Regions from separate parts of the Escherichia sp. B1147 genome, predicted to be linked through region 2. Evidence: predicted binding sites of a transcription regulator. Region 2 holds the regulator's gene; the other holds the start of a gene.
What was found. Region 2 encodes PhoB, which activates phosphate uptake and scavenging genes when phosphate is short. Its sites were predicted from a motif close to CTGTCATAAAACTGNCNNAT; they were not measured.
Positions count from the first base shown of each region.

Region 1: a site for PhoB is predicted at 1,639-1,658, ahead of serA (phosphoglycerate dehydrogenase). Genes of this name have one in related genera too.

Region 1 covers NZ_LFHY01000015.1:393,352-408,501, reverse strand. The annotation lists gene serA (phosphoglycerate dehydrogenase) at 226-1,458, opposite strand; gene rpiA (ribose-5-phosphate isomerase RpiA) at 1,713-2,372, opposite strand; gene A9180_RS23405 (LysR family transcriptional regulator) at 2,428-3,324, opposite strand; gene A9180_RS16930 (FMN-dependent NADH-azoreductase) at 3,425-4,051, shown strand; gene A9180_RS16925 (DUF1471 domain-containing protein) at 4,068-4,328, shown strand; gene A9180_RS24020 (ferric reductase) at 4,544-4,945, shown strand; gene argP (DNA-binding transcriptional regulator ArgP) at 5,015-5,908, shown strand; gene scpA (methylmalonyl-CoA mutase) at 6,112-8,256, shown strand; gene meaB (methylmalonyl Co-A mutase-associated GTPase MeaB) at 8,249-9,244, shown strand; gene scpB (methylmalonyl-CoA decarboxylase) at 9,255-10,040, shown strand; gene scpC (propionyl-CoA:succinate CoA transferase) at 10,066-11,544, shown strand; gene srsR (LysR family transcriptional regulator SrsR) at 11,541-12,437, opposite strand; gene A9180_RS16885 (oxidative stress defense protein) at 12,608-13,348, opposite strand; gene argO (arginine exporter ArgO) at 13,441-14,076, opposite strand; gene A9180_RS16875 (C4-dicarboxylate TRAP transporter substrate-binding protein) at 14,192-15,150, shown strand, end outside.
Region 2 covers NZ_LFHY01000006.1:61,151-76,300, forward strand. The annotation lists gene A9180_RS22630 (DUF2773 domain-containing protein) at 1-1,053, shown strand, start outside; gene rdgC (recombination-associated protein RdgC) at 1,197-2,108, opposite strand; gene mak (fructokinase) at 2,233-3,141, shown strand; gene araJ (MFS transporter AraJ) at 3,279-4,463, opposite strand; gene sbcC (exonuclease subunit SbcC) at 4,589-7,732, opposite strand; gene sbcD (exonuclease subunit SbcD) at 7,729-8,931, opposite strand; gene phoB (phosphate response regulator transcription factor PhoB) at 9,121-9,810, shown strand; gene phoR (phosphate regulon sensor histidine kinase PhoR) at 9,868-11,163, shown strand; gene brnQ (branched-chain amino acid transporter carrier protein BrnQ) at 11,570-12,889, shown strand; gene proY (proline-specific permease ProY) at 12,965-14,338, shown strand; gene malZ (maltodextrin glucosidase) at 14,493-15,150, shown strand, end outside.

The DNA.
Region 1 (15,150 bases), on a different contig from region 2:
TAAGCCCTCGCTTCGGTGAGGGCTTTACCGTTACAGCCCTGTGCTGCCCCGCCATCGTAAATCCTCTTCGAATAAACACAACGTATTGATCTGGCTTTAATTTATTTCTTCGAGCAGGCTCGCAAAGGCGATTACACGGCGGTGCAAATGCAGTAATTAGCGCAGTAAAAGGGATAAAAAACGGGCAAGTCAGTGACCTGCCCGTTGATTGTCAGAGAAGGGGAGTTAGTACAGTAGACGGGCGCGAATAGTACCCGGAATAGCTTTCATGGCCTGTAACGCTTTTTCAGCAACGTCCTCGTCAGCTTCAATATCAATAACTACGTAACCCATCTGGGCAGAAGTTTGCAGATATTGCGCGGCAATGTTGACGCCCTGCTCGGCAAATATTTTGTTCAGCGCAGTCAGCACGCCCGGACGATTTTCGTGAATGTGCATCAGACGGCGACCACCATGTAGCGGCAGCGAGACTTCCGGGAAGTTCACCGCAGAGAGTGTGGAGCCATTGTCAGAGTACTTGATCAATTTACCCGCAACTTCCAGGCCGATATTCTCCTGCGCTTCCTGAGTCGAACCGCCAATATGTGGCGTCAGCAGAACATTGTCGAATTCGCACAGCGGAGAGGTAAACGGATCGCTGTTGGTCGCCGGTTCTGTCGGGAACACGTCAATTGCTGCCCCTGCCAGATGTTTGCTCGCCAGGGCGTCACACAGCGCCGGAATATCGACCACCGTTCCGCGCGAAGCGTTAATCAGCAGCGAGCCGGGCTTCATCAGCGAGATCTCTTTCGCGCCCATCATGTTTTTGGTAGACGCATTCTCTGGCACATGCAGACTTACTACATCGCTCATATTCAGCAGGTCGGAAAGATGTTGCACCTGAGTGGCGTTGCCCAGCGGCAGTTTGTTTTCAATATCATAGAAGTAAACATACATCCCCAGCGATTCCGCCAGAATGCCCAACTGCGTACCAATATGACCATAACCAATAATGCCCAGCTTTTTACCGCGCGCTTCAAAAGAACCTGCGGCCAGTTTGTTCCACACGCCACGGTGCGCTTTGGCGTTGGCTTCCGGTACTCCGCGCAATAGCAGCAGAAGTTCGCCAATCACCAACTCAGCAACGGAACGCGTATTTGAGAACGGGGCATTAAATACCGGGATCCCGCGTTTTGCCGCTGCATTTAAATCGACCTGGTTTGTCCCGATGCAGAAACAGCCAATAGCGACCAGTTTTTCTGCGGCGTTGATCACGTCTTCGGTCAGATGGGTACGGGATCGCAGGCCGATGAAGTGGGCATCGCGGATGGATTCTTTTAATTGTTCATCATCCAACGCGCCTTTGTGAAATTCGATGTTGGTGTAACCTGCTGCACGAAGGCTTTCGAGTGCCTTTTGATGCACGCCTTCTACCAACAGAAACTTAATCTTGTCTTTCTCCAGCGATACCTTTGCCATTTACCCAATCCTGTCTTTGAAATGTTGTGTGCGGATTTGCATCCGCCTTTCAACATATCAAAAAATAATATTGCGGCAATATGAACGTTTGCGTCGCGAAGATGACGAAATATCAGATGACAATGATTATTAGAGCAAAATGCTGGAAATCAGACTTTATTTAGCAAGTTCGGCAACGGTCAGGCAAAAACGTGACACATGTCACCAAATTTAACGAAGAGAATTTTTTTAACGGGGGAGGTTCCCCCGTCAGATCATTTCACAATAGTTTTGACGCCGTCAGGCGTGCCGATCAGCGCAACATCCGCACCACGGTTAGCAAACAGACCAACAGTAACCACGCCAGGAATGGCGTTAATCGCGTTTTCCATCGCTACCGGGTCAAGAATTTCCATTCCATGGACGTCGAGGATAACGTTGCCGTTATCGGTCACAACGCCCTGACGGTATTCAGGGCGGCCACCCAGTTTCACCAGTTGACGAGCTACCGCACTACGCGCCATCGGGATAACTTCTACTGGCAGCGGGAATTTACCCAAAATATCGACCTGCTTGGAGGCGTCCGCGATGCAGATAAATTTTTCTGCGACCGAGGCAATGATTTTTTCACGGGTCAGCGCCGCACCGCCGCCTTTGATCATCTGCATGTGGCCGTTGATTTCATCTGCGCCATCAACGTAGATGCCGAGGCTGTCTACCTCGTTGAGATCAAAAACGTGAATGCCGAGGCTTTTCAGTTTTTCAGTGGATGCATCAGAACTGGAAACCGCCCCCTCAATCTGGCCTTTCATTGTGCCGAGCGCATCAATAAAGTGTGCGGCGGTGGAACCTGTACCTACGCCCACAATGGTACCGGGCTGAACATACTGAAGTGCCGCCCATCCTACTGCTTTTTTCAATTCATCCTGCGTCATGATCGTTTCGCCTGTGGTATGAAATTTCACTCGCATTATATACAAAAAAAGCCAATCAGACCCCGTTGGCAAGTCGCGCGGTTAACTCATCCATAAAATATCGCGCAATGGCGGGCATCCCCTTTCGCCCCGCAAATAAAGCATACAACGGTCTGGGTATGCCGCTCCACGGTGCAAACAGGCGCACCAGCTCCCCGTTCGCAAGCCCCTGTTTACAGGCAAACTGAGGCAATAACGCCACGCCATTCCCGCCAAGCACGGCCTGCAACATGACGCGAAGGTTATTTGACTGCAAACGCGCCTCGGGATGCAGCGTAATTTCCTGTTCGCCATTAATTAACTGCCACTGGCTCCCGCCATTGTTTGCCAGGCGAAGGATCCCGTCGACGTGGTTAAGATCGTCAATGGCCTTCACCTGCGGATGGCGGGCTAGCCACTGCGAACTGGCAACTAAAATATCAGTCTGGGTATGTAATTTTTTATAATGCAGCGTCGAGTCCGCAAGCGCGCCGGAAGCCGTAACCAGCGCGATATCAATGCCTTCAGCGACCATATCCACTGGGCGATTAATTGCCAGCAGTTGCACCTTCGTCAGGGGCCAGCGGGCAATAAACTCACTGACAAACTCACCAAACCATGTTTCAGCCATAAATACCGGTGCGCTGACGCGCAGCATTCCCTGTGGGCTTTCCTGGGCGGCCATCACCACCGCTCTGGCCCGTTCCCCCTGCGCCACCAGCGCCCGACACTCGACGGCAAACTGTTCTCCTGCTGCAGTCAGGGCCAGACGCCGCGTGGTTCGCTGGATCAGCCGCACGCCAAGGCGCTCTTCCAGCGCTGTCATTCGTCGACTTAATACCGATTTCGACACGCCCGCACGCAGCGCTGCCTGGCTGTAACTGCCTTCATCGGCAATCAGGGCAAAGTAGTAGTAATCATTCCAGTCGATCATGATTGTTCTATTTTCACAACAATGAAGTTCAATTTTGTCTATTTAATTACCATATCAACAACAGTTAAACTTCTCTCATCGCAAAAATGAGAGCAACCCCATGAAAATTCTCCATATCGACAGCAGCCCAATGCTTAAACATTCAAGTTCGCGGAAATTAAGCCAGGCGTTGGTTGAAGCGCTTTCCCAACGCTTCCCGCAAGCCTCAATTATTCATCGCGACGTTGGCCTGACACCGCCGCCCCATTTGCGTGAAGAAACCTTTCTGGCGCTTTGCGGTAAAGCAGAGTGCAGGAACACACAAATTCAGCAAGAGGTGAATGATATTCACGCCGCTATTGAAGAGCTGGCATCGTGCGATGTGCTCATTATTGGCGCGCCGATGATTAATCACAGCGTTTCATCCGGCCTCAAAACCTGGATAGATCAGGTCTGTCAGGCTGGTTTAACGTTTCGTTTTACCCCGGCAGGCGCCGTTGGGTTACTGACGGATAAACCCACATTTATTGTCTCGACGCGCGGCGGTATCTATTGCGACGAGGCACATCTGGCACTGGATCATCAGGAAAGCTATCTGCAAACCACGCTGAAATTAATGGGAATTAGCAGCACGTCTATTTTGCGCGCCGAAGGCGTCGACAAAACCCAGCCGGGGCGCGAACTTGCTGAGAGAAATGCATTAGCGCAAATCCCTGATCTCATTACACAAGTATTTAATCATCTTTAATATAAAAGGAGTTATTATGTCTATTAAGCAAAATTTATTTGCTGCGCTGTTTCTTTGCACTCTCACTGGACACGCATTTGCAGCAACCGAGATACAAAAACCGGACAATAACCTTGAACAGCTATCAAAAGTGAGCATGTCTACACACAATAGCAATCCAGCGGGTGTTGAAAGTCAAATCAAAGAAAAGGCGGAAGAGTTACAAGCCAGCAATTATTACATCAGTTCTTTCTCCGGTAAAAATTATATCCACGCCACTGTGATTTTCTATAAATAATCACCCTATTTAACGGGAGCATAGAATTATTCTATGCCCCGCTACCAAAACGAAATCAAAAATGAAAAAGCTAATCTTACAGGTACGTTGATTTGCTTTGTCGCATGCCTTATTTTTTTTCGTCCGTGGCTATTTTTCGTGAAAAGCCAATCACGCCAGTATGGTTCTTACGGCAAAATATGTTCTTTTTTACGGGGACCATTGCATGGTGTTTGATGACGCTGACGATGTGTTTATCGTTGCGTTCATCATGGCTTAACAAGGTGCCGGGCATCGGCATTACCCTCTTTATAGCCCAGCTTGAGTATCTGAGCCAGCATGGTGCGTCCCCTGTTCCTGTAGATCTCTGGTATTGCATCAGCCGAGGCGAGGATGCCTGGTATGTTGATAAACTTACCTCACTTTGTATCCTTGCTGGTGTCACACTGCATCTGCTTGATGCGCATAAAGGTGAGTACCTACAGGTGCAAAATCTGACTGATAAAATAGCAGATAGATGCGATACCCATTTCTGGTTTTGCGGCCCACAGAGTGTTGCCAAAGCGCTCGGCAAAGGATTACGTGAAAATGGTATTGCCAACCAAAATTTCCACTATGACCGCTTTTGTATGCGTTAAATACTCTGTACCCAAAGCAAAATTATGTCATAGTTCGGCATGAGAATATTTGAGGAGCAGGTTAGAGAAATGAAACGCCCGGACTACAGGACATTACAGGCACTGGATGCGGTGATACGTGAACGAGGATTTGAGCGCGCGGCACAAAAGTTGTGCATTACGCAATCAGCCGTCTCACAACGCATTAAGCAGCTGGAAAATATGTTCGGGCAGCCGCTGTTGGTGCGTACTGTTCCCCCACGCCCGACAGAACAAGGGCAAAAATTACTGGCACTGCTTCGCCAGGTCGAGCTGCTGGAAGAAGAGTGGCTGGGCGATGAACAAACGGGTTCCACCCCACTACTGCTCTCGCTGGCAGTCAACGCCGACAGTCTGGCAACCTGGTTGCTTCCGGCACTGGCTCCTGTACTGGCTGATTCGCCCATTCGCCTGAACTTACAGGTGGAAGATGAAACTCGCACCCAGGAACGCCTGCGTCGTGGTGAAGTGGTCGGCGCGGTGAGTATTCAACATCAGGCGCTGCCTAGTTGCCTGGTTGATAAACTTGGCGCGCTCGACTATCTGTTCGTCAGCTCCAAACCGTTTGCCGAGAAATACTTCCCCAACGGAGTAAGCCGCTCTGCGCTGCTCAAAGCACCGGTAGTCGCCTTTGACCATCTTGACGATATGCATCAGGCATTTTTGCAGCAAAACTTCGATCTGCCGCCAGGTAGCGTACCGTGCCATATCGTTAACTCGTCCGAAGCCTTCGTGCAACTCGCTCGTCAGGGTACAACCTGCTGTATGATCCCACACCTGCAAATTGAAAAAGAATTGGCCAGCGGAGAGTTGATTGACCTGACGCCCGGGCTATTCCAACGGCGAATGCTCTACTGGCATCGCTTTGCCCCAGAAAGCCGCATGATGCGTAAAGTCACTGATGCTTTGCTCGACTATGGTCACAAAGTGCTTCGTCAGGATTAATCAATCAGTTAACGTCTGGTAGCACATATCAGGCGTTTTTCTTTTTTCCTTTTTTATTCTTTGAATAACGTCACAAAACAGACAAATCTCACACGGCAAAAAAAGACGCCCCATTACATTTTTTTTGCTGGCGACAAACCCGTATAAAAAGCTCACCGTAAGCGCAAACCCCCTAATTTTTATTGCGTTTTATGGAGCAAATAATGTCAAACGTGCAAGAGTGGCAACAGCTTGCCAACAAGGAGTTGAGCCGTCGGGAGAAAACCGTCGACTCGCTGGTTCAGCAAACGGCGGAAGGGATCGCCATCAAGCCACTGTATACCGAAGCCGATCTCGACAATCTGGAAGTGACCGGTACCCTTCCTGGCTTGCCGCCCTACGTTCGTGGTCCCCGCGCCACTATGTATACCGCCCAACCGTGGACCATCCGTCAGTATGCCGGTTTCTCGACAGCAAAAGAGTCCAACGCTTTTTATCGCCGTAACCTGGCTGCCGGGCAAAAAGGTCTTTCCGTAGCATTTGACCTTGCCACTCACCGTGGCTATGACTCCGATAACCCGCGCGTGGCGGGCGATGTTGGCAAAGCGGGCGTCGCTATCGACACCGTAGAAGATATGAAGGTGCTATTCGACCAAATCCCGCTGGATAAAATGTCGGTTTCGATGACCATGAACGGTGCAGTCCTGCCAGTGCTGGCCTTTTATATCGTGGCGGCAGAAGAGCAAGGCGTTCCCCCTGATAAACTGACGGGTACAATTCAGAACGATATCCTCAAAGAGTACCTCTGCCGCAATACCTATATTTACCCACCGAAACCTTCTATGCGCATTATCGCTGACATTATCGCCTGGTGTTCCGGCAATATGCCGCGCTTCAATACCATTAGTATCAGCGGCTACCACATGGGCGAAGCTGGTGCGAACTGCGTGCAACAGGTGGCGTTTACTCTCGCCGATGGGATTGAGTACATCAAAGCCGCTCTCTCTGCTGGCTTAAAAATTGATGACTTCGCCCCGCGCCTGTCATTCTTCTTTGGTATCGGCATGGACCTGTTTATGAACGTCGCCATGCTGCGCGCCGCACGTTATCTCTGGAGCGAAGCAGTAAGCGGATTTGGCGCCAAAGATCCGAAATCGCTGGCGCTGCGCACCCACTGTCAAACCTCCGGCTGGAGTCTCACCGAACAGGATCCCTATAACAACGTTATCCGCACCACAATTGAAGCGTTGGCAGCCACCCTTGGCGGAACTCAGTCGCTGCATACAAATGCCTTTGACGAAGCGCTTGGTCTGCCGACCGATTTTTCGGCACGTATTGCCCGTAACACCCAGATCATTATTCAGGAAGAGTCTGAACTCTGTCGCACCGTCGATCCACTGGCCGGTTCTTATTACGTTGAGTCGCTAACCGATCAGATCGTGAAACAGGCCAGAGCCATCATTGATCAGATCGACGAAGCCGGAGGCATGGCGAAGGCGATCGAAGCAGGTCTGCCAAAACGGATGATCGAAGAAGCGTCTGCCCGTGAACAGTCGTTGATCGACCAGGGTAAACGCGTGATCGTCGGCGTCAACAAGTACAAGCTGGATCACGAAGATGAAACTGATGTCCTTGAAATCGACAACGTGATGGTACGTAACGAGCAAATTGCTTCGCTGGAACGCATTCGCGCCTCCCGTGATGATGCCGCCGTAACTACCGCGCTGAACGCCTTGACTCACGCTGCACAGCATAACGAAAACCTGCTGGCTGCCGCTGTTAATGCGGCTCGCGTTCGCGCGACGCTGGGTGAAATATCCGATGCGCTGGAAGCCGCTTTTGATCGTTATCTGGTACCGAGCCAGTGTGTTACTGGCGTCATTGCGCAAAGCTATCATCAGTCGGAAAAATCAGCCTTCGAGTTTGATGCAATTGTTGCGCAAACGGAGCAGTTCCTCGCGAATAATGGCCGTCGCCCACGCATTCTGATCGCCAAAATGGGACAAGATGGACACGATCGCGGGGCGAAAGTCATTGCCAGCGCCTATTCCGATCTTGGTTTCGACGTTGATTTAAGTCCTATGTTCTCCACGCCGGAAGAGATCGCCCGCCTGGCAGTGGAAAACGATGTTCATGTGGTGGGCGCGTCCTCGCTTGCAGCTGGACATAAAACGCTGATCCCGGAACTGGTTGAAGCCCTGAAAAAATGGGGGCGCGAAGATATTTGCGTGGTCGCCGGTGGCGTTATTCCGCCGCAAGATTATGCCTTCCTGCAAGAGCGTGGCGTGGCGGCGATTTACGGCCCTGGTACTCCCATGCTCGACAGCGTGCGTGATGTGCTAAACCGGATTAGCCAACATCATGATTAACGAAGCCACGCTGACAGACAGCATTCGGCGCCTACGTCTGGGTGAGCGTGCTACGCTCGCCCAGGCCATGACGCTGGTTGAAAGCCGCCACTCTCGCCATCAGGCACTCAGCACTCAACTGCTTGATGCCATCATGCCGTTTTGTGGTAACGCCCTGCGACTGGGCGTTACCGGCACGCCAGGAGCAGGAAAAAGTACCTTTCTTGAAGCCTTCGGCATGTTACTGATTCACCAGGGGCTTAAGGTCGCAGTGATTGCCGTCGATCCCAGCAGCCCTGTAACCGGTGGCAGCATCCTTGGGGATAAAACTCGTATGACCGAACTGGCGCGTGCCGATGCAGCGTTTATTCGCCCGGTTCCGTCATCTGGTCACCTTGGCGGCGCCAGTCAGCGGGCGCGGGAGTTAATGCTGTTATGTGAAGCGGCGGGTTATGACGTGGTGATCGTTGAAACCGTCGGCGTCGGGCAGTCAGAAACGGAAGTCGCCCGCATGGTGGACTGCTTTATCTCGCTACAGATTGCCGGTGGCGGCGATGATCTCCAGGGCATTAAAAAGGGTTTGATGGAGATGGCAGATCTGATTGTCATCAACAAAGATGATGGTGATAACCACACGAATGTCGCCATTGCCCGCCATATGTACGAAAGCGTTCTGCATATTCTGCGTCGAAAATATGACGAATGGCAGCCCCAGGTCCTCACCTGTAGTGCACTGGAAAAATGCGGCATCGATGAGATTTGGCGCGCAATTATCGATTTCAAAACCGCACTGACCACCAGCGGTCGTTTACAACAGGTGCGGCAACAACAATCGATGGAATGGTTGCGTAAACAGACCGAAGAAGAGGTGCTGCACCACCTGTTCACTAATGAAGATTTCGATCGCTATTACAGCCAAACGCTATTAGCGGTCAAAAATAATATGCTCTCGCCGCGCACAGGTTTACGGCAGCTCAGTGATTTTATCCAGACTCAGTATTTTAATTAAGGGAATTTTTATGTCTTATCAGTATGTTAATGTAACCATCATCAGCAAAGTGGCGGTCATTGAGTTTAACTATACCCGCAAACTCAATGCGTTAAGTAAAGTCTTTATTGATGATTTGATTCAGGCATTAAACGATCTCAACCGTCCAGAAATCCGCTGCATCATTCTGCGCGCCCCAAGTGGTTCCAAAGTCTTTTCCGCAGGTCACGACATTCATGAGTTGCCATCAGGAGGTCGCGATCCGCTCTCTTACGATGATCCACTACGTCAAATTACCCGCGTGATCCAAAAATGCCCTAAACCGGTAATTTCGATGGTCGAAGGTAGCGTCTGGGGTGGCGCATTTGAAATGATCATGAGTTCTGATCTGATCATCGCCGCCAGTACTTCTACCTTCTCAATGACGCCAGTCAACCTGGGCGTACCGTATAACCTGGTGGGGATCCACAACCTGACTCGCGACGCGGGTTTCCACATTGTCAAAGAGCTGATTTTTACCGCTTCGCCAATCACCGCCCAACGCGCGCTGGCTGTTGGCATTCTCAACCACGTTGTTGAGGCCGACGAACTGGAAGATTTCACCTTACAAATGGCTCACCACATTTCCGAAAAAGCACCGTTAGCCATTGCAGTAATCAAGGAAGAGCTGCGCGTACTGGGTGAAGCACACACCATGAATTCAGATGAATTTGAGCGTATTCAAGGGATGCGTCGGGCGGTTTATGACAGCGAAGATTATCAGGAAGGTATGAACGCCTTCCTGGAAAAACGTAAACCTAATTTCGTCGGTCATTAATGATCCACGAACTAAGGAGCAAAGGATGAATATTACCCGGACAAGGATGACCGCCGATGAAGCGGCGGAAATTATCCAGCACAACGATATGGTGGCATTCAGTGGTTTTACCCCTGCGGGTTCGCCCAAGGCTCTTCCTGTCGCCATTGCCCGTCGCGCCAATGAACAACATGAGGCGAAAAAACCGTATCAAATTCGCCTGCTGACCGGAGCGTCGATTAGTGCCGCCGCCGATGACATTCTCTCTGAAGCTGACGCCGTTTCATGGCGCGCGCCATATCAGACATCATCGGGATTACGTAAAAAGATCAATCAGGGGGCGGTTAGTTTTGTTGATCTGCATTTGAGCGAAGTGGCGCAAATGGTCAACTACGGCTTTTTCGGCGACATTGATGTTGCGGTAATTGAAGCCTCAGCCCTCGCTCCGGATGGTCGCGTCTGGTTAACCAGTGGGATCGGTAATGCCCCGACCTGGTTGCTGCGTGCAAAGAAAGTGATCATTGAGCTCAATCATTATCACGACCCTCGCGTCGCAGAACTGGCGGATATTGTGACTCCTGGTGCACCACCGCGGCGCAATAGCGTTTCGATCTTCCATGCGATGGATCGCGTCGGTACACGTTATGTACAAATCGATCCGAAAAAAATTGTCGCCGTCGTGGAAACCAACTTACCTGATGCAGGTAACTCGCTGGATAAACAAAATCCCATGTGCCAGCAAATCGCCGACAATGTGATCACCTTTTTGTTGCGTGAAATGGCGCAGGGGCGCATTCCGCGGGAATTTCTGCCACTGCAAAGTGGGGTAGGCAACATCAATAATGCGGTAATGGCGCGCCTGGGTGAAAACCAGGATATTCCTCCGTTTATGATGTATTCGGAAGTGCTACAGGAGTCTGTGGTTCATCTTCTGGAAACCGGTAAAATTACCGGCGCCAGCGCCTCCAGTCTGACAATTTCTGCCGACTCACTGCGCAAGATTTACGCCAATATGGATTACTTCGCCAGCCGCATTGTGTTACGTCCGCAGGAGATTTCCAATAACCCAGAAATTATCCGCCGCCTTGGTGTTATCGCTCTGAATGTCGGCCTCGAGTTTGATATTTACGGACACGCCAACTCAACGCACGTAGTCGGCGTTAATTTAATGAATGGTATCGGTGGTAGCGGCGATTTTGAACGCAATGCTTACTTGTCGATCTTTATGGCGCCATCTATCGCCAGGGAAGGTAAAATCTCAACCATCGTGCCTATGTGCAGCCATGTTGATCACAGCGAACACAGCGTGAAAGTGATCATCACAGAACAAGGGATCGCCGACTTGCGTGGCCTCTCTCCACTTCAGCGCGCGCGCACAATCATCGATAACTGCGCGCATCCTATGTACCGTGACTATCTGCATCGCTATCTGGAGAATGCGCCCGGCGGGCATATTCACCACGATCTTAGCCACGTTTTCGATCTGCATCGTAATTATCTCGAAACTGGCTCAATGCTGGGTTAATCGCTCGTACCGTCACGATCTTCAGCAATTTGCTGTAGCAGCGTGGCGGTATAGCGATGATTTTTCAGTGAATAAAGATATTCCTGCATATACATTGGCGTATGCGGTGCATCAAAATATTTCAACGTAGCTGGGTTCACCAGCCGCCATGCAAAATGTGGGATCACCGTAAGAAAATGTCCATGCTCAACGGCGCTGATTTTGGCCATAAAACTGTATGGGCGATAAATAATTGTTGGATTGATCCCACAAGGGCGCATGTTCGCATCAATCATCGCTTCATAATTAGCACGGTTTTGAAAGCGCATCTGTAACCAGGGCAGCTCCTGTAATAACTCCTGCTCCTGACGCTCTTCATAACGGCGAGAAACGAGAAACCCCAGTCGTAGCGGCGGTAGTTCACTCATTGTTAGATTATCCAACCCCTGTACACGAGCGGAAACATGCTGCGGAGAGATAATAAAATCAAGCTGACGATAGAACAGATTGTCGATAACCTCATTTTCGCTGAACTCAACCGGCTGGGCCGTCACACCTTCATACTTATCCCCCAGGCTAATTAACTGATCAAAAATAATCGTCGGATAAGTATTATCGATACCAATCACAATTTCACGAGAACGACGTCCGGAATTATGAATTTCATTATCGATAGCAGAAAGCCGTTGGTAAACCGGGAAGAGTTTTTGATAAAGCTCCTGCCCGGCTTTATTAAGACTGATATTATTATCTTTACGGGTAAATAATGTATAACCAATTTGTTCCTCCAGGGCGGAAATACTTTTGCCGAACGGTGAAGCAGTCATATGTAACTTTTCTGCCGCCCGGGCAATATTATTGGTTTGCGCTAATAAAATAAAATTGCGCATCTTTTTCGAAATAAAAATATCCATCGCCGCTTCCTCCAAACATCCCTGTCCGCTTAACCGTTTCAGTCAGTTCATCCTTAATGAAATCGCAAGCAAAAATAGGTGCTTACGTCATGGTTTTACAGAAAATTACAGAAAAAAGAGGCGATATCAGATAAAGACATTAGCCCGACAAATAAGTCGGGCTACAAGTATTATTGTGCGGCAGGTGTTTTAGCGGGCTGTTGATCCACTGGTTCTAACTGGAAGACCACATCGACCTGATCATCAAACTGAATAGCGGCCTGCTCGTAAGTTTCCTGGGCGGAAACCGGCGCGGCATCGGCTTTCATCATGCGTACCATTGGGCTGGGCTGATAATTGGAAACATGGTAGCGCACGCTATATACCGGCCCCAGTTTGCGATTAAAGCCGTTCGCCAGCTCCTGAGCCTGATGAATCGCGTTATCAATCGCTGCCTTACGCGCTTTGTCTTTATAGGCATCCGGCTGCGCCACGCCCAACGACACAGAACGAATTTCGTTGAGTCCGGCCTTCAACGCGCCATCCAGCAAGGAATTCAGTTTGTCTAACTGACGAAGCGTGACTTCCACCGTTCTCACGGCACGGTAGCCTTTCAGGATACTTTTACCATCCTGGTAATCGTAGTCTGGCTGGGTACGCAAATTCGCGGAACTGATATCTTTTTTCGCGATCTGATTGAGTTCAAGGAAAGAGATATATTGCGCGACGCGCTCATCCGCCTGCTTCTTGGCAGACGCGGCATCCTTCGCCGTCACGTTAACTTCAATAGCAAGAATAGCGATATCAGGCACCGCATCAACGCTTGCCGTTCCTGAAGTGACAATGTGCGGACCATCCGGTAGTTCATTGGCCTGTACTGCCATCCCGCTGAAACCCATCAATGCCGCCAGGGCGATAACTTTGAACTTCACGTTAGTCTCTCCGTGTTAATTGACTTGCCCAAAATTCAGGACCTCTGGAGGCAAGCTTAGCGTCTCTGTTTTATTTTTCCATCAGATAGCGCCTAACTGAACAAGGCTTGTGCATGAGCAATACCATCTTTCGCCAGTTGCAGAGCAATAAACCACATAACGCAGCCCACCACAAAATTGATGATGCGCTGTGCTTTTGCCGTGCGCAGACGCGGTGCCAGGCAGGCCGCTAATAACGCCAGGCCAAAAAACCACAGGAAAGAGGCGCTAATCGTCCCGAGCGCAAACCAACGTTTTGGCTCGACATCAAGCTGCCCGCCCAGGCTGCCCAATACCACAAAGGTATCCAGGTAAACATGCGGATTCAGCCAGGTTACCGCCAGCATAGTGGCAATAATTTTCCAACGTCCCTGCTTCCTCACTTCAGCACTGACCAGCTCAATATTACTGCTCATCGCCGTTTTAAAAGCACCAAAGCCATACCACAGCAAGAAAGCCACACCGCCCCAGGTCACCAGCGCCAGCAACCACGGTGACTGCATCAATAACGCGCTACCACCAAAAATCCCGGCGCAAATCAGGACCAAATCGCTCATCGCGCAGAGCAAGGCAATCATAATGTGGTACTGGCGGCGAATGCCCTGATTCATCACAAAAGCATTTTGTGGGCCGAGCGGCAGGATCATAGCCGCACCAAGTGCAAGGCCTTGAAAGTAATAAGATATCACGTAATTTATTCCGGGCTAATTATCTGATGCGCAGACTATAGCGCGGGAATAACATTAGGGATAATTGATAATATTAATATAGTATAAGTTTAATTAATAAACTGAGGGAACAGATATGCACTACCGACAATTACTCCCCTTTCTTTTATCAGGATTACTTCTGATATCTCCCCCCAATTTTGCCACAGAAAAAATCCTGCGCTATACCGATCATGAACCCTTTGGTGGAATGCGTACCCAACTGATTCAAGAGACATTTTTTGCAGAAATTGAAAAAGAGTCGCAGGGACGTTTGAAAATTGAACCACACTGGAACGGTGAAACCGCCATCAGCTATGATGCACTGGCGACGATAAGCGATGGCGGCAAAGCTGATATGGGTATAGTGGTGCCGGAATACACAGCGAAACAATTACCGCTTCATCAAATCTTCAAGAGCTTTGCTATTGGCCCGGATCATGGAGCCAGTCAGGTTGAATTCTTTCGTCGCGTATATGCGGAAATTCCCGAATTTAACGCTGAACTTGAGCGTAACAATGTCGTGAACTTACAATTTTTCCTTGGCTACCCGGTAGGCTTTTTTTCCACCAAACCCATTCAGACATTAACCGATCTTCAGGGAACCACCTGGCGCACAGCCAGTTTCTGGCATCGGGCTTATTTAAGTCATACGGGAGCAAAAACCGTAACCTTACCGTGGAATGAGCAAATCACAACAGCCCTCCGTGACGGGCAACTCGATGGCTTAATGGTCAATCTCGATAGCGGATATGACATCCATGCTGAACGTGCTGCGCCGAATGTGTTGCTATCTCCTTCGCTCTGGCTCGGCCATGTTTATCTTTTGACGATGAATAAACACACCTGGGAAAGCCTCAGTACTCAAGATCGCGAGGCGATTCAACGAGCAGCCATTACAACCCAGAAGGCGCTAGGCCAGGCATTAGATAACAATCTGATCAACATGGTAAAAACGCTCGAGCAGGAAGGTGTACATGTTCGCTATCTGAAAAAATCAGAACTGGACGCCTGGCAGAAAGCGATTGATTATCAGCAAGAGCAAACTCAGTGGGT
Region 2 (15,150 bases):
GATTTGACTACACGACAAGCCGTGGCGCTGAGTAACGATAAATCACTTAAGGTCCGTGAAGCCTTAGCTCATGCCCTTGCGGAGCTAAAAATTACGCGGCTTTCTGCAAACATGAGTATTGCCGATATTGAACGTATTGCAGATCAAATGTATCTTGATAATAAAGATCATAAAAATATAGTTATGGCATTATTTATTGCTTTACCAGAAGCGCGCCAACTGTCGCTGGCAAAAGAAGATGTACAATATTTACGTGAAGGTGCGCGTTATCTGACGTCAACTGAAGTGATTAATTATCTCCTGACACATTATGATAACCCCGCCGTCTGGAATGAATTAGCACATGATAAACTGCTGCCGTTGGAATATAAGAAAAAATTGTGGCAGCGCACATTGCAGTTAATGATGAGCAAACGGCAAGAAGATCAGGAGCAGGCGTATGATATACAACTGGAACTGATTGATAATGGCGTGGTAGATGAAGTAATGCTCAATGACGCCATCGATTTGCTGCCTGATTTACCGGCTGAATATCGTTACCGGATGCGCAATCAGTTATTTGATAAAAATGATTTACCATCAGAGATTATTACCCGTCTTGATAAGCAATATCGCTTTAATTCTGACTGGGCGCTGTCTGTTACAGACATGACAAATAGTAACCGTAGGCAATGTGATAGAGGATTACGTCGCTGGAATGATGATGATAGCGTTATTTTAATCGAGCTGGATAAGCTGACAGATAAGCCTGATGACGAGTTTTGGCTGGCATTGCTGCAAAGTCGACATGAACAATTACGTAAAACGGCGTTGATTAATGTGCATACGCCGACTTCCGCATTTACAGCATTGGTGACATCGCAGGATCGTCAGAGAGCGATTGCCAACCCGCAACTGCCTGCTGAGGTGAAAACGGCGTGGTTAAAAGAGGATCCATCATTATTGTTATTTGCCGATCATCCGGATCCGCAACAATTGCGAGAATTAGTTAAAACCGGATCGACACGGCAAATTCGTAGTGAAGCGCGCAATAAGCTTGAGGAATTAAAATGAGGTCACGGCGTAAAACGCATAATATTGCAGCGTTAAAAATCATCGCCCGACGTAGCGAATGAGTATATTAATGCCTGGCATGGCTTTGTACGCCGGATAAGACGCACCAGGCGTCGCATCCGGCATTGAAGGCAAACCAGCGATTAACGTTGCGCTTCGCCACCCAATCCTTCGATCAGGTTTTGAATTAACGCTGCCAGTTCGCCGGTCATCAGGATGAAATCGGCGTCAAAACGCTGGGCAAAATCTTCGCGGTCGATATCTTCGTTTTGATCGCGCAGTTCGTCGCAGAACTTCAGGCGCTTGAGCGAACCATCGTCGCACATTACAAACTGAACGCGTTGCTGCCAGTCGAGCGCCAGTTTAGTCACCACTTTTCCGGCTTCAATGTGATTGGTGATCTCTTCGCTGGTCAGATCCTGTTTCTTCGCGCGGATCACACCGCCATCTTCCAGCAGTGATTTCAGCTCGGCTTCATCGAGTAACTGGAAGCCCTGTGCCGCGCTACCGGAGCGTACCCATTCGGTTAGCGTCAGTTCAATCGGGTTTTCCATGCTCAATGGCACAACCGGTAACGAACCCAGGCTTTTACGCAGCAGAGCCAGCGTATCTTCCGCTTTTTTGGCGCTGGCGCAGTCCACCATGATCAAACCGTTCACCGTGTCGATCCACATCACGGTCTGGCTGAAACGGCTGAAGGCGCGAGGCAGCAGAGAGTGCAGCACTTCATCTTTCAGCGAATCTTTTTCGGTTTTCTTCAGCTTACGCGCTTGCTCGGCTTCCAGTTTGGCGATTTTCGCTTCCAGCGCTTGTTTAATGACCGGAGACGGGAGAATTTTTTCTTCTTTGCGCGCGCAGATAACAATTTGACCATTGGCAACGTGCGTTAACGCATCGCTGTGCGATCCCATCGGAGGAACCCAGCCCATCTTCGCCATATCCTGGCTGCCGCATGGGGTAAATGCCATCGAGGCTAGCTGTTTTTCCATCTCTTCTGCGCGCAGCGAAATTTCGCGGCTAAGACGGTAAACCATTAAATTTTTGAACCACAGCATGATAATTTCCACGGCCTTGTCGTTAAATTTAGCGGGCATGATAACGAATTGTCGGCGGCCTTGCATTGCCAATCCGGTTGTCCGTCTCTACGCTATTGATATTGAAAAAAATAAGGAGAGTACCGTGCGTATAGGTATCGATTTAGGCGGCACCAAAACAGAAGTCATTGCACTGGGCGATGCAGGGGAGCAGTTGTACCGCCATCGTCTGCCCACGCCGCGTGATGATTACCGCCAGACCATAGAAACGATCGCCACGCTGGTGGAGATGGCGGAGCAGGCGACGGGGCAGCGTGGAACGGTGGGGATGGGCATTCCTGGCTCGATTTCACCGTATACCGGTGTGGTGAAAAACGCTAATTCGACCTGGCTTAACGGTCAGCCATTCGATAAAGACTTAAGCGCGCGGTTGCAGCGGGAAGTGCGCCTGGCAAATGATGCCAACTGTCTGGCGGTTTCGGAAGCGGTAGATGGCGCGGCAGCGGGAGCGCAGACGGTATTTGCCGTGATTATTGGCACGGGATGCGGCGCGGGCGTGGCGTTCAATGGGCGGGCGCATATCGGCGGCAACGGCACGGCAGGCGAGTGGGGACACAATCCGCTACCGTGGATGGACGAAGATGAACTGCGTTATCGCGAAGAAGTCCCTTGTTATTGCGGTAAACAAGGTTGTATTGAAACCTTTATTTCGGGGACCGGATTTGCCACGGATTATCATCGGTTGAGCGGACATGCGCTGAAAGGTAGTGAAATTATTCGTCTCGTTGAAGAACGCGATCCGGTAGCAGAGTTGGCATTGCGTCGCTATGAGCTACGACTGGCGAAGTCGCTGGCGCATGTGGTGAATATTCTCGACCCGGATGTGATTGTCCTGGGAGGAGGGATGAGCAATGTTGACCGTTTATATCAAACAGTTCCGCCGCTGATTAAACAATTTGTCTTCGGCGGAGAATGTGAAACGCCGGTGCGTAAGGCGAAGCACGGTGATTCCAGCGGCGTACGCGGTGCCGCGTGGTTATGGCCACAAGACTAACGTAGGTCGGATAAGGCGCTCGCGCCGCATCCGACATCGTACTCCGATGCCTGATGCGACGCTTGCCGCCTCTTATCAGGCCTACAAAATGAGCAGACCTGTACGCCGCATCCGGCACTGTGCACCGTGGCTGCAACCTACCCCAGCGGTTTTGCCAGCACCGGACTCTCCGCCACTTGCTGGCGCTTATAGCGACCATACAACAGCAACGACGACATCGCAGCAAACGAGAGCAGGGCGGCAGGCAACGCCACGTAATTATACGCCAGCCCCAGCGTCAGCATCATCCCGCCGCAATAAGCGCCCACGGCGCTACCGAGGTTAAACGCTATTTGCCCACCTGCGGCACCTAATAATTCTCCGCCTTTGGCATTTTGCAGGAGCAGAATTTGCAGCGGTGCTGAGAGGGCGAATAATCCCGCACAACATATAAAAGCAAAAATAAGCGACGTTGTTTTCATGCCGCCGAAGAAAAAAAGCATCAGCATTGCCAGTACAATAATGAAGTCCGTCACTGCCGCAATGCGTAGCGGCGAGTAACGTCCGGAAATCCGGCCACTTAGCACATTGCCCAGCACCATCCCCAACCCGACCAGCATCATAATGAAGGTCATCGCCGTTTCCGAAAAACCGGAAATAAACATCATGTAAGGTTTTACGTAGCTAAACCAGGCAAACACACCCGCATTGCCAAACATGGTGGCGGCGAAAATTAGCCACGGCGCGGGGCTACGTAAAAAGTGAAACTGTTCGCGCAGGTTTCCTTTCGCCTCGTCACGAATATCCGGCACCCAAAAATAGACCGATGCCATCACAGTAATATTAAAGACAGAGATTAATAAAAAGGTGTAGCGCCAGCTAAATTCCTGACTTAAATACGTCCCCAGAGGAATGCCCAACAAATTGGCGACCGTCATCCCGGAAACCATACCCGCCACGGCAGCGGTGACTTTGCCGGGCTTGATAATTTTCGATAACACAATCGCCCCGACGCCAAAAAATGCGCCATGCGGAAAACCGGAAACCAGGCGGCCAACGGCGAGCATCAGGTAAGACGAAGAGAGCGTGAACATGGCGTTACCGATGACGCACAAAGTCACCAGAAACAACAAGATATGTTTGAGCGAGTAGCGGCTGGAAAAAAGCGCGATTATCGGCGCCCCGACCACCACTCCCAGTGCATAATACGAAATCATATGCCCGGCGGCAGGAATCGAAATGCCAACGTTATGTGCCAGCTCCGTGAGCACGCCCATAATGCCAAATTCGGCCATCCCCAGGCCAAATGTGCCGAGAGCCAAAGATAAAATGACTTTTTTCATACCACCATCACAACCACCAGGACGGCTACGAATCACCGTAGCCAATAAAGTGATAGCTTGCAGGATAACGACCAGCGAGGCCAAGAGATAATTCGCCCCTCTGTATTCATTATCCTGCTGAATAGTTATTTCACCGCAAACGCGCTTTCCAGTTTGCTGTAGCCCAGTCCGTTGATCTTCTTCACTTTAATCTGCACCGGAATACGCTCTTTCATCGCTTCAACATGGCTAATCACCCCGATAGTTTTACCACTGGCGTTCAGAGCATCCAGGGCATCAAGGGCGGTATCCAGCGTTTCGCTATCCAGCGTACCGAAACCTTCATCGAGGAACAGCGAGTCAATACGCGTTTTATGGCTGACCAGATCCGAAAGCGCCAGCGCCAGTGCCAGGCTCACGAGGAAACTTTCGCCGCCGGAAAGCGTACGAGTATCGCGTACCGCATCTGCCTGCCAGGTATCGACAACCTCGACTTCCAGCGCCTCGCTGGCTTTACGCTGTAACAGGTAGCGCCCGTGCAGCCGGGTAAGTTGCTGATTAGCCAGATGGACCAGATTGTCCAGCGTCAGCCCCTGAGCGAACTTACGGAATTTATCGCCCTCTTTGGAGCCAATCAGCGAATTAAGATATCCCCAGTCCTCGACCTGCTGGGTCGTCTGTGCAATTTGCTGCATTAAGGTTTGTTGTTGCTGACGGTTGTCTGCATCCTGCTTCAGCTGCTGGCGAATTTCCCCCTGGCGAGTGGTATTTTCACGTAATTTTTGGTTAGTTTGTGCTAACGCCTGCTGAATCTGTTCCGCAGCCAACGTGAGATCCAGTCCGCCAGGCTGTTGCTGTTGATGTTGTGTCAGTGTTTCTGCCGCCTGAGTTGCCAGCGCTTGTGCCTGACGACGCTGGTTTTCCAGATTCTGTTTCAGCTGTTCCAGCTGAGTTAGCGTCTGTTCATCCATTAACGCCGCAAGAAATGCCTGCTGATCGTCAAAAATGCTGTCCTGTAGCGCGGAGTCAAACTGCGCCTGAACTTTTTGCAGACTTTGCGCTGCCAGAACCTCCTGTTGCTGTAAGGTTTGCCACTGGCTTTGTAACGCGAGGCATTGTTCGTGAACTTGCCGCCAGTTTTCCAGCGCCACCGTTTCTTCGCTATGCGGTAGTTCATCACTTTGCGGCAGCGTTTCCAGAATTGGCGTCAACTGCTGAATACGGTTTTGCAACTCGGTTAATTCGTTCTGGCGCAGCTGCCAGCTCTGTGCTTCTTGCTGGCGCGCCGACAACCAGCTTTCTTCTTCATCTTCCAGTGGCAATGCCAGCGAGTAACTTGCTAACGCTGCAGAGAGTTGCTGATGGCGTTGTTCAATCTGTTGTTGATACTGGGAAATTTGCTGATTATGCGCGGCAATTTGCGCCTGCAATTCATGACGATGACTGAGTAATTGCAGTTGTTTTTCGTGCTCTTCCTGGGTGGCAAGCCACGGTTGAATATCGTCCTGCGGCTGCAAGGTGATATTGAGACTGGCCGTTAGTGCACGCCATTCTTGAGTAAGTGCTTGCTCATCTTGCCGGAGGCTTTGCGCTTCGTTCTCATCACGCTGAAGCTGCTTTGTTAATGCGTCCAGTTGTCCTCGCAGCGCTGCGCCTTCTTCGCCGAGCTTTTTCACTTCGTTTTCCAGCGTTAATAGCCGGGCCTGATTAACGCCTGGTTCCAGCGACTGATACGCCTCGACCGCCGGGTGGCTGGTGGAACCACAAAGCGGACACGGCTGACCCGCCTGTAACTGCGCGCGTTGGGCTTCCAGCGTTTTAATGCGTGCTTCCTGCTCGCAAATGGTTTTGACGTCGGCAAGCTGTTGCGTTTTTTCCTTATAACGCTGGCGCATTTCGTTAAGTGCAGCGTTACGTTGCGTCTGTTCCTGAGTGACGTTCTGGATAGCGGCCTGTAGCTGCGCCAGGCGTTTTTGCTGGGGAATAATCTGCCCATGCAGCGCAATCAGGCGCTGACGCAGCGGACGTTGTTCAACATGTTGCGCCTGGGCGGTGGCAACTTCATCGGCAGTTAATGCCAAAGAGAGCGTCGGAAGCGCATTAAGTTTTTTCTGCGCATGGGTTAACTGCTGTTGCCATTGCCGCAGATGCCCGCGATCGCTTGCCTGTTGGGCAAACTGCGCGCGCCATCCAGCCAGTTCGTTGTTCCACAGACGGAAACGGTCGTGTTCCTGTAACCATGCATTCAGTGTTTGTTGATGCTGTTGTAATTCTGCCGACTGTTTTGCCGCCTGGTGACGAATGCCGCTGCGAAGCGCTATTGTGCTTTGTAAGCGAGTATTCACTTCTTCAATCTGCTGACGAGTATGTGCCAGCGCTGTTGAATACTCTGTGATTCGTTCCCAGTGCGGACGTAGATGCCGCGCGGGTTGCGCCAGGCCGAGCGCCGCCAGTTGCGGTTGTGCTTTTTCTTCCTCAGCTAACGCCTGTTGCAGTGCCTGCTGACGGCGACTGGCCTCCTGCTGCAACTCATCCTTCCGCGTTAACCAGTTAAGTGATTGTTGTTCTTGCTGCTGCGCGGCGAGTAACTGTTTCTCTTCGTCAGTGAGTACCTGCAAACTTTCTGTAAGCGATTGCACCTGTTCTGGCGCTAATAACGCTACGCCGCTGGCCTGCGCTTGCAGTTTCTCCAGTTCAGTGCGGGCCGATTTATGCTGTTCAAAGACCATCGCGGAGATTTGACCGTAGATTTCGGTGCCGGTTAACTCCTCTAGCAATTCCGCGCGTTCTTTCGGTTTCGCATTGAGGAAGGCAGCAAATTGCCCTTGTGAAAGCAGCATCGAACGGGTGAACCGCCCGTAATCAAGCCCGGTTAACGTTGCCGTCAGTTCCAGCTTATCTTTTACTTTATCTGCGAGGATTTTACCGTCTGCGCAGCGCGCCAGCTCTACGCGCGGCACCTGCAAATTACCGTCCGGCTGGTTACGCGCCCGATTCTGGCTCCAGAACGCGCGATACGCTTCACCTTTCACTTCAAATTCCACTTCCGCCAGACATTCGGCGGTATCGCGGGTCATTAGATCATTTTGTGATTGCGAAACGTTAGAGAGGCGCGGGGTTTCGTGATACAGCGCCAGACAAATGGCGTCCAGCAGCGTGGTTTTTCCTGCGCCGGTCGGGCCGGTAATCGCAAACAGCCCGTTGCTGGCGAACGGCTCGCGGGTGAAATCAATCTTCCATTCGCCTTTTAATGAGTTCAGGTTTTTCAGGCGCAGGCTGAGAATTTTCATGCTTCGTGTTCTCCGGCGAGGGTCTGCAACGTCGTGGCGAAAAGATGTTGCAGACGTTGATGCTGCGATTCATCCAGTTCTTCCAGTGCCAGACGGCGATTGAAAACTTCTTCGACGCTAAGTTCGCTGAGGGTTTCACGCTGTTGGTTGGCTAACACACGCTCGCGCTGTTCACGACTCCGGCGTACCAGCAATACTTCGACTGGCAGTGATTCGGTTAATGCCTGGATTTTGCGCTGAATATCATGCAGATACTCATCAGTAGTGATTTCAATATCCAGCCAGACAGGTGGCTCCTGTGGCACATCGCGCCATTGTTCAAGCTGTTCGGTAATTGACGCCAGATCGCCTTTCAGTACCGCCATCGGTTGCGTTACCGGTACGTTCAGGTTTTCCACTCTCTCTAATTTGCCGTTTGAAAATGTCACCAGATGGACATATTTACTTTTGCCACATTCATCAAAACTCAGTGGGATAGGAGAGCCGCAATAGCGTACATGTTCCATGCCGCCAATAATCTGTGCGCGGTGAATATGTCCGAGCGCGATGTAGTCGGCTGGCGGAAAGTTTTGTGCCGGGAAAGCGTCCAGCGTGCCAATATAAATGTCACGCACAGCGTCACTTTTACTGGCGCCAACGGTCGTTAAATGCCCCGTGGCGATGATGGGCAGAGGCTGATCGCCGCGCAGTTTGCAGGCATCTGCATAGTTTTGTTGGTAATAGTCGGTGATCGCTGTCAGCAAATGCTGTTGTTTTTCAATGCCGTTAAGCCCCGCCTGGCTGGTAATAATGTCACGCGGGCGTAAAAAAGGAACGGGGCATAGCACCGCGCCCGGCGTCCCGTCGCGACGAGGCAAAATTTGTGGGGCATGTCCGGCGCTGGCGACCACGGTAGTATTGAGGAACGCCATGATATCGCGCGATTCATTTAGCGTGGCTACCGAGTCATGGTTTCCCGCCAGTACCACCAGATGACAGCCAGTTTGCTGTAAATTGACAACAAAACGGTTATATAAAGTACGGGCGTAACTGGGCGGCGAGCCGGTATCGAAAACATCACCGGCAACAATAATCGCATCCACCTGATGGGTTTGTGCTGTCTCCAGCAGCCAGTCAAGAAAAGCCTGATGTTCGGCTTCGCGGCTTTTACTGTAGAAGTTCTGGCCGAGATGCCAGTCTGAGGTGTGAAGGATGCGCATAACGATTCCCTGGCGAAAAAGCATGGGCGCGATTATACCCAAACAGATATGTTATTTGCTTTTTTCTGCGCCACGGAAATCAATAACCTGAAGGGATGTGCGACGTGCTTTTCATAAATCTGTCATAAATCTGACGCATAATGACGTCGCATTAACGATCGCAATCTATTTATTACAACAGGGCAAATCATGGCGAGACGTATTCTGGTCGTAGAAGATGAAGCTCCAATTCGCGAAATGGTCTGCTTCGTGCTCGAGCAAAATGGCTTTCAGCCGGTCGAAGCGGAAGATTATGACAGTGCTGTGAATCAACTTAATGAACCCTGGCCGGATTTAATTCTCCTCGACTGGATGTTACCCGGAGGCTCCGGTATCCAGTTCATCAAACATCTCAAGCGTGAGTCGATGACCCGGGATATTCCGGTAGTGATGTTGACCGCCAGAGGGGAAGAAGAAGATCGCGTGCGCGGCCTTGAAACCGGCGCCGATGACTATATCACCAAGCCGTTTTCCCCGAAGGAACTGGTGGCGCGGATTAAAGCGGTGATGCGCCGTATATCGCCTATGGCGGTGGAAGAGGTGATTGAGATGCAGGGGCTAAGTCTGGACCCGACATCTCACCGGGTGATGGCGGGCGAAGAACCACTGGAGATGGGGCCGACTGAATTTAAACTGCTGCACTTTTTTATGACGCATCCCGAGCGCGTGTACAGCCGCGAGCAGCTGTTAAATCACGTCTGGGGAACCAATGTGTATGTGGAGGACCGCACGGTCGATGTTCACATTCGCCGCTTGCGTAAAGCACTGGAACCCGGCGGGCATGACCGCATGGTGCAGACGGTGCGCGGTACAGGATATCGTTTTTCAACCCGCTTTTAACGCCTTGCTCTTCGGACGCAGAGCAGGGCTTATAATTTCATAACTGGAGTATCTTACGTGCTGGAACGGCTGTCGTGGAAAAGGCTGGTGCTGGAGCTGCTACTTTGCTGCATCCCGGCTTTCATCCTGGGTGCTTTTTTTGGTTACCTGCCCTGGTTTTTGCTGGCATCGGTAACAGGACTGCTTATCTGGCATTTCTGGAATTTATTGCGCCTTTCATGGTGGCTATGGGTGGATCGCAGTATGACCCCGCCACCGGGGCGTGGTAGCTGGGAACCGCTGCTGTATGGCTTACACCAGATGCAGCTGCGTAATAAAAAACGCCGCCGCGAACTGGGCAATCTGATTAAACGCTTTCGTAGCGGGGCGGAGTCACTGCCCGATGCAGTGGTACTGACCACGGAAGAGGGGGGTATTTTCTGGTGTAATGGTCTGGCGCAACAAGTTCTTGGTCTGCGCTGGCCAGAAGATAACGGGCAGAACATCCTTAACCTGCTGCGTTACCCGGAGTTTACGCAATATCTGAAAACGCGTGATTTTTCTCGCCCGCTCAATCTGGTGCTCAACACCGGGCGGCATCTGGAAATTCGCGTCATGCCTTATACCCATAAACAGCTGTTGATGGTGGCGCGTGACGTCACGCAAATGCATCAACTGGAAGGGGCGCGGCGCAACTTTTTTGCCAACGTAAGCCATGAGTTACGCACGCCATTGACGGTGTTACAGGGTTACCTGGAGATGATGCATGAGCAGCCGCTGGAAGGCGCGGTACGCGAAAAAGCGTTGCACACCATGCGTGAGCAGACCCAGCGGATGGAAGGGCTGGTGAAGCAATTGCTGACACTGTCGAAAATCGAAGCCGCACCGACGCAGTTGCTTAATGAGAAGGTTGATGTGCCGATGATGCTGCGCGTCGTTGAGCGTGAGGCTCAGACTCTTAGCCATAAAAAACAGACATTTACCTTTGAAATAGATAACGACCTCAAAGTGTCTGGCAATGAAGACCAGCTACGCAGTGCGATTTCGAATCTGGTCTATAACGCAGTGAATCATACGCCGGAAGGCACACATATCACGGTGCGCTGGCAGCGAGTGCCGCACGGTGCTGAATTTAGCGTTGAAGATAATGGACCGGGCATCGCACCAGAGCATATTCCGCGCCTGACCGAGCGTTTTTATCGTGTAGACAAAGCGCGCTCCCGACAAACCGGCGGTAGCGGGTTGGGGTTAGCGATCGTGAAGCATGCGGTAAATCATCACGAAAGCAGGCTCAATATTGAAAGTACGGTGGGCAAAGGCACGCGTTTCAGTTTTGTTCTGCCGGAACGTTTAATTGCCAAAAACAACGATTAATCCGCCTTTGTCATTTTTTATTGCCATAAGCCAGCTGACGCTGGCTTTTTTTCTTTGCAGTCAAAAAATGGGCGCTGAATTTTACAATGCCTGGTGATTTTTTGTTCGCATGATTAGCCATAACTTTTTCGCTGAAATAGCGTTTTATACTGGTTAATGATTTCTTATCGTTATATCCCTCTGGTTTTTAGATCCCTTCTTGCTTTAAAACGTTATAAGCGTTTAAATTGCGCTTCAGGTGCTGTCATACTGACTGCATTCACGCGGTAAATCGAAAAACTATTCTTCGCCGCGCCTGGTTGGGAGTATTTCCCGCTAAAATTGTTTAAATATACCGCTGTATCATCCCCAGGGATTGGCACAAAAATTTAACGTTACAACACCACATCCACAGGCAGTATGATTTATGACCCATCAATTAAGATCGCGCGATATCATCGCTCTGGGCTTTATGACATTTGCGTTGTTCGTTGGCGCAGGTAACATTATTTTCCCTCCTATGGTCGGTTTGCAGGCAGGCGAACACGTCTGGACTGCGGCATTCGGCTTCCTCATTACTGCCGTTGGTCTGCCGGTATTAACGGTAGTGGCGCTGGCGAAAGTTGGCGGCGGCGTTGACAGTCTGAGCACACCAATCGGTAAAGTCGCAGGTGTGCTGCTGGCAACGGTCTGCTACCTGGCTGTCGGGCCGCTGTTTGCAACACCGCGTACGGCAACCGTCTCCTTTGAAGTGGGCATTGCGCCGCTGACGGGTGACTCAGCATTGCCGCTGTTTATCTACAGCCTGGTCTATTTCGCTATCGTTATTCTGGTTTCGCTCTATCCGGGCAAGCTGCTGGATACCGTGGGCAACTTCCTCGCGCCGCTGAAAATTATTGCGCTGGTCATCCTGTCTGTTGCGGCGATTGTCTGGCCTGCGGGCTCGATTAGCACGGCGACTGAGGCCTATCAAAACGCTGCGTTTTCGAACGGTTTTGTCAATGGCTACCTGACGATGGATACGCTGGGCGCTATGGTGTTTGGTATCGTTATTGTTAACGCGGCGCGTTCTCGCGGCGTAACCGAAGCGCGTCTGTTGACCCGTTATACCGTCTGGGCTGGCCTGATGGCGGGTGTTGGTTTGACTCTGCTGTACCTGGCGCTTTTCCGTCTGGGGTCAGACAGCGCGTCGCTGGTTGATCAATCCGCGAACGGTGCGGCAATTCTGCATGCTTACGTTCAGCACACCTTTGGCGGTGGCGGTAGCTTCCTGCTGGCGGCGTTAATCTTCATCGCCTGCCTGGTTACGGCTGTTGGCCTGACCTGTGCTTGTGCAGAATTCTTCGCTCAGTACGTACCACTCTCTTATCGTACGCTGGTGTTTATCCTCGGCGGCTTCTCGATGGTGGTGTCTAACCTCGGCTTGAGCCAGCTGATTCAGATCTCTGTACCGGTGCTGACCGCTATTTATCCGCCGTGTATCGCACTGGTTGTATTAAGTTTTACGCGCTCATGGTGGCATAATTCGTCCCGCGTGATTGCTCCGCCGATGTTTATCAGCCTGCTTTTTGGTATTCTCGACGGGATCAAAGCATCTGCATTCAGCGATATCTTACCGTCTTGGGCGCAGCGTTTACCGCTGGCCGAACAAGGTCTGGCGTGGTTAATGCCAACAGTGGTGATGGTGGTTCTGGCCATTATCTGGGATCGCGCGGCAGGTCGTCAGGTGACCTCCAGCGCTCACTAAATCACTGAACATTTGTTTTAACCACGGGGCTGCGATGCCCCGTGGTTTTTTATTGTGTTGATGGGTTAGGAATTGATGGAAAGTAAGAACAAGCTAAAGCGTGGGCTAAGTACCCGACACATACGCTTTATGGCACTGGGTTCAGCAATTGGCACCGGGTTGTTTTACGGTTCGGCAGATGCCATCAAAATGGCCGGACCGAGCGTGTTGTTGGCCTATATTATCGGTGGTGTCGCGGCATATATCATTATGCGGGCGCTGGGGGAAATGTCGGTACATAACCCGGCAGCCAGCTCTTTCTCGCGTTATGCGCAGGAAAACCTTGGCCCGCTGGCAGGTTATATCACCGGATGGACCTACTGCTTTGAAATCCTTATTGTCGCCATCGCCGATGTGACCGCTTTCGGTATCTATATGGGCGTCTGGTTCCCGACGGTGCCGCACTGGATTTGGGTGTTGAGCGTGGTGTTGATCATCTGCGCCATTAACCTGATGAGCGTGAAAGTGTTTGGCGAACTGGAGTTCTGGTTCTCGTTCTTTAAAGTTGCCACCATTATCATCATGATCGTTGCTGGTTTCGGCATCATCATCTGGGGGATTGGCAACGGCGGGCAACCGACCGGTATCCATAACCTGTGGAGCAACGGTGGCTTCTTCAGTAACGGCTGGCTTGGCATGGTGATGTCACTGCAAATGGTGATGTTTGCCTACGGTGGTATTGAAATTATTGGTATTACCGCCGGTGAAGCGAAAGAGCCGGAGAAGTCCATTCCGCGCGCGATTAACTCAGTGCCGATGCGTATTCTGGTGTTCTATGTTGGTACGCTGTTCGTCATTATGTCTATCTATCCGTGGAATCAGGTAGGTACTGCTGGTAGCCCGTTCGTGCTGACGTTCCAGCATTTGGGGATTACCTTTGCCGCCAGCATTCTTAACTTCGTTGTGCTGACTGCCTCGCTGTCGGCAATTAACAGCGACGTGTTTGGCGTAGGCCGTATGCTGCACGGCATGGCAGAGCAGGGGAGCGCGCCGAAAATCTTCAGCAAAACGTCGCGTCGCGGCATTCCGTGGGTCACGGTGCTGGTAATGACTACTGCGCTGCTGTTTGCGGTGTATCTGAACTACATCATGCCGGAAAACGTCTTCCTGGTGATTGCTTCGCTGGCGACCTTCGCCACCGTGTGGGTGTGGATTATGATCCTGCTGTCGCAGATTGCCTTCCGTCGCCGTCTACCGCCAGAAGAAGTTAAAGCGCTGAAATTTAAAGTTCCTGGCGGGGTGGCAACAACCACCGCGGGGCTGATTTTCCTGGTCTTTATCATCGGACTGATTGGTTATCACCCTGAAACGCGCATCTCTCTGTATGTCGGTTTTGCGTGGATTGTGGTGCTGTTGATTGGCTGGATGTTTAAACGCCGCCACGATCGACAGTTAGCAGAAAACCACTAATTCCTGCCTTTTGTCGCCGGATCGGGAGCAAAACCTGATCCGGCTCTTCCGAAAGTTATCCGCCCCCGTCCTCCTCCCTTAAATATCCTTCAGATGATGATTGATCCCGCATCAGGCTATGGCAAGGTGATCACATTTTAATCGCAGGGGAATTATGATGTTGAATGCATGGCACCTGCCGGTGTCCCCGTTTGTTAAGCAAAGCAAAGATCAACTGCTTATTACACTGTGGCTGACGGGCGAAGAGCCGCCACAGCGCATTATGCTGCGCACGGAAAACGATAACGAAGAAACGTCAGTACCAATGCGTAAACAGCGCAGTCAGCCGCAGCCTGGCGTGACGGCGTGGCGGGGAGCGCTCTCTCTCGCTACCGGGCAACCACGGCGGCGCTACAGTTTCAAATTGCTGTGGCACGATCGCCAGCGTTGGTTTACGCCGCAAGGTTTCAGCTCAGTACCGCCAGCACGGCTGGAACAGTTTGCCGTCGATGTGCCGGATATCGGACCACAATGGGCGGCAGATCAGATTTTTTATCAGATCTTCCCGGATCGTTTTGCCCGGAGTCTGCCTCGTAATGCCGATCAGGATCATGTCTATTATCATCACGCCGCCGGGCAGGAAATCATATTGCGTGACTGGGATGAACCAATCACGGCACAGGCGGGCGGATCAACATTCTATGGCGGCGATCTGGACGGGATTAGCGAAAAACTGCCGTACCTGAAAAAGCTTGGCGTGACGGCGCTGTATCTTAATCCGGTGTTTAAAGCGCCCAGCGTGCATAAATACGATACTGAAGATTATCGCCACG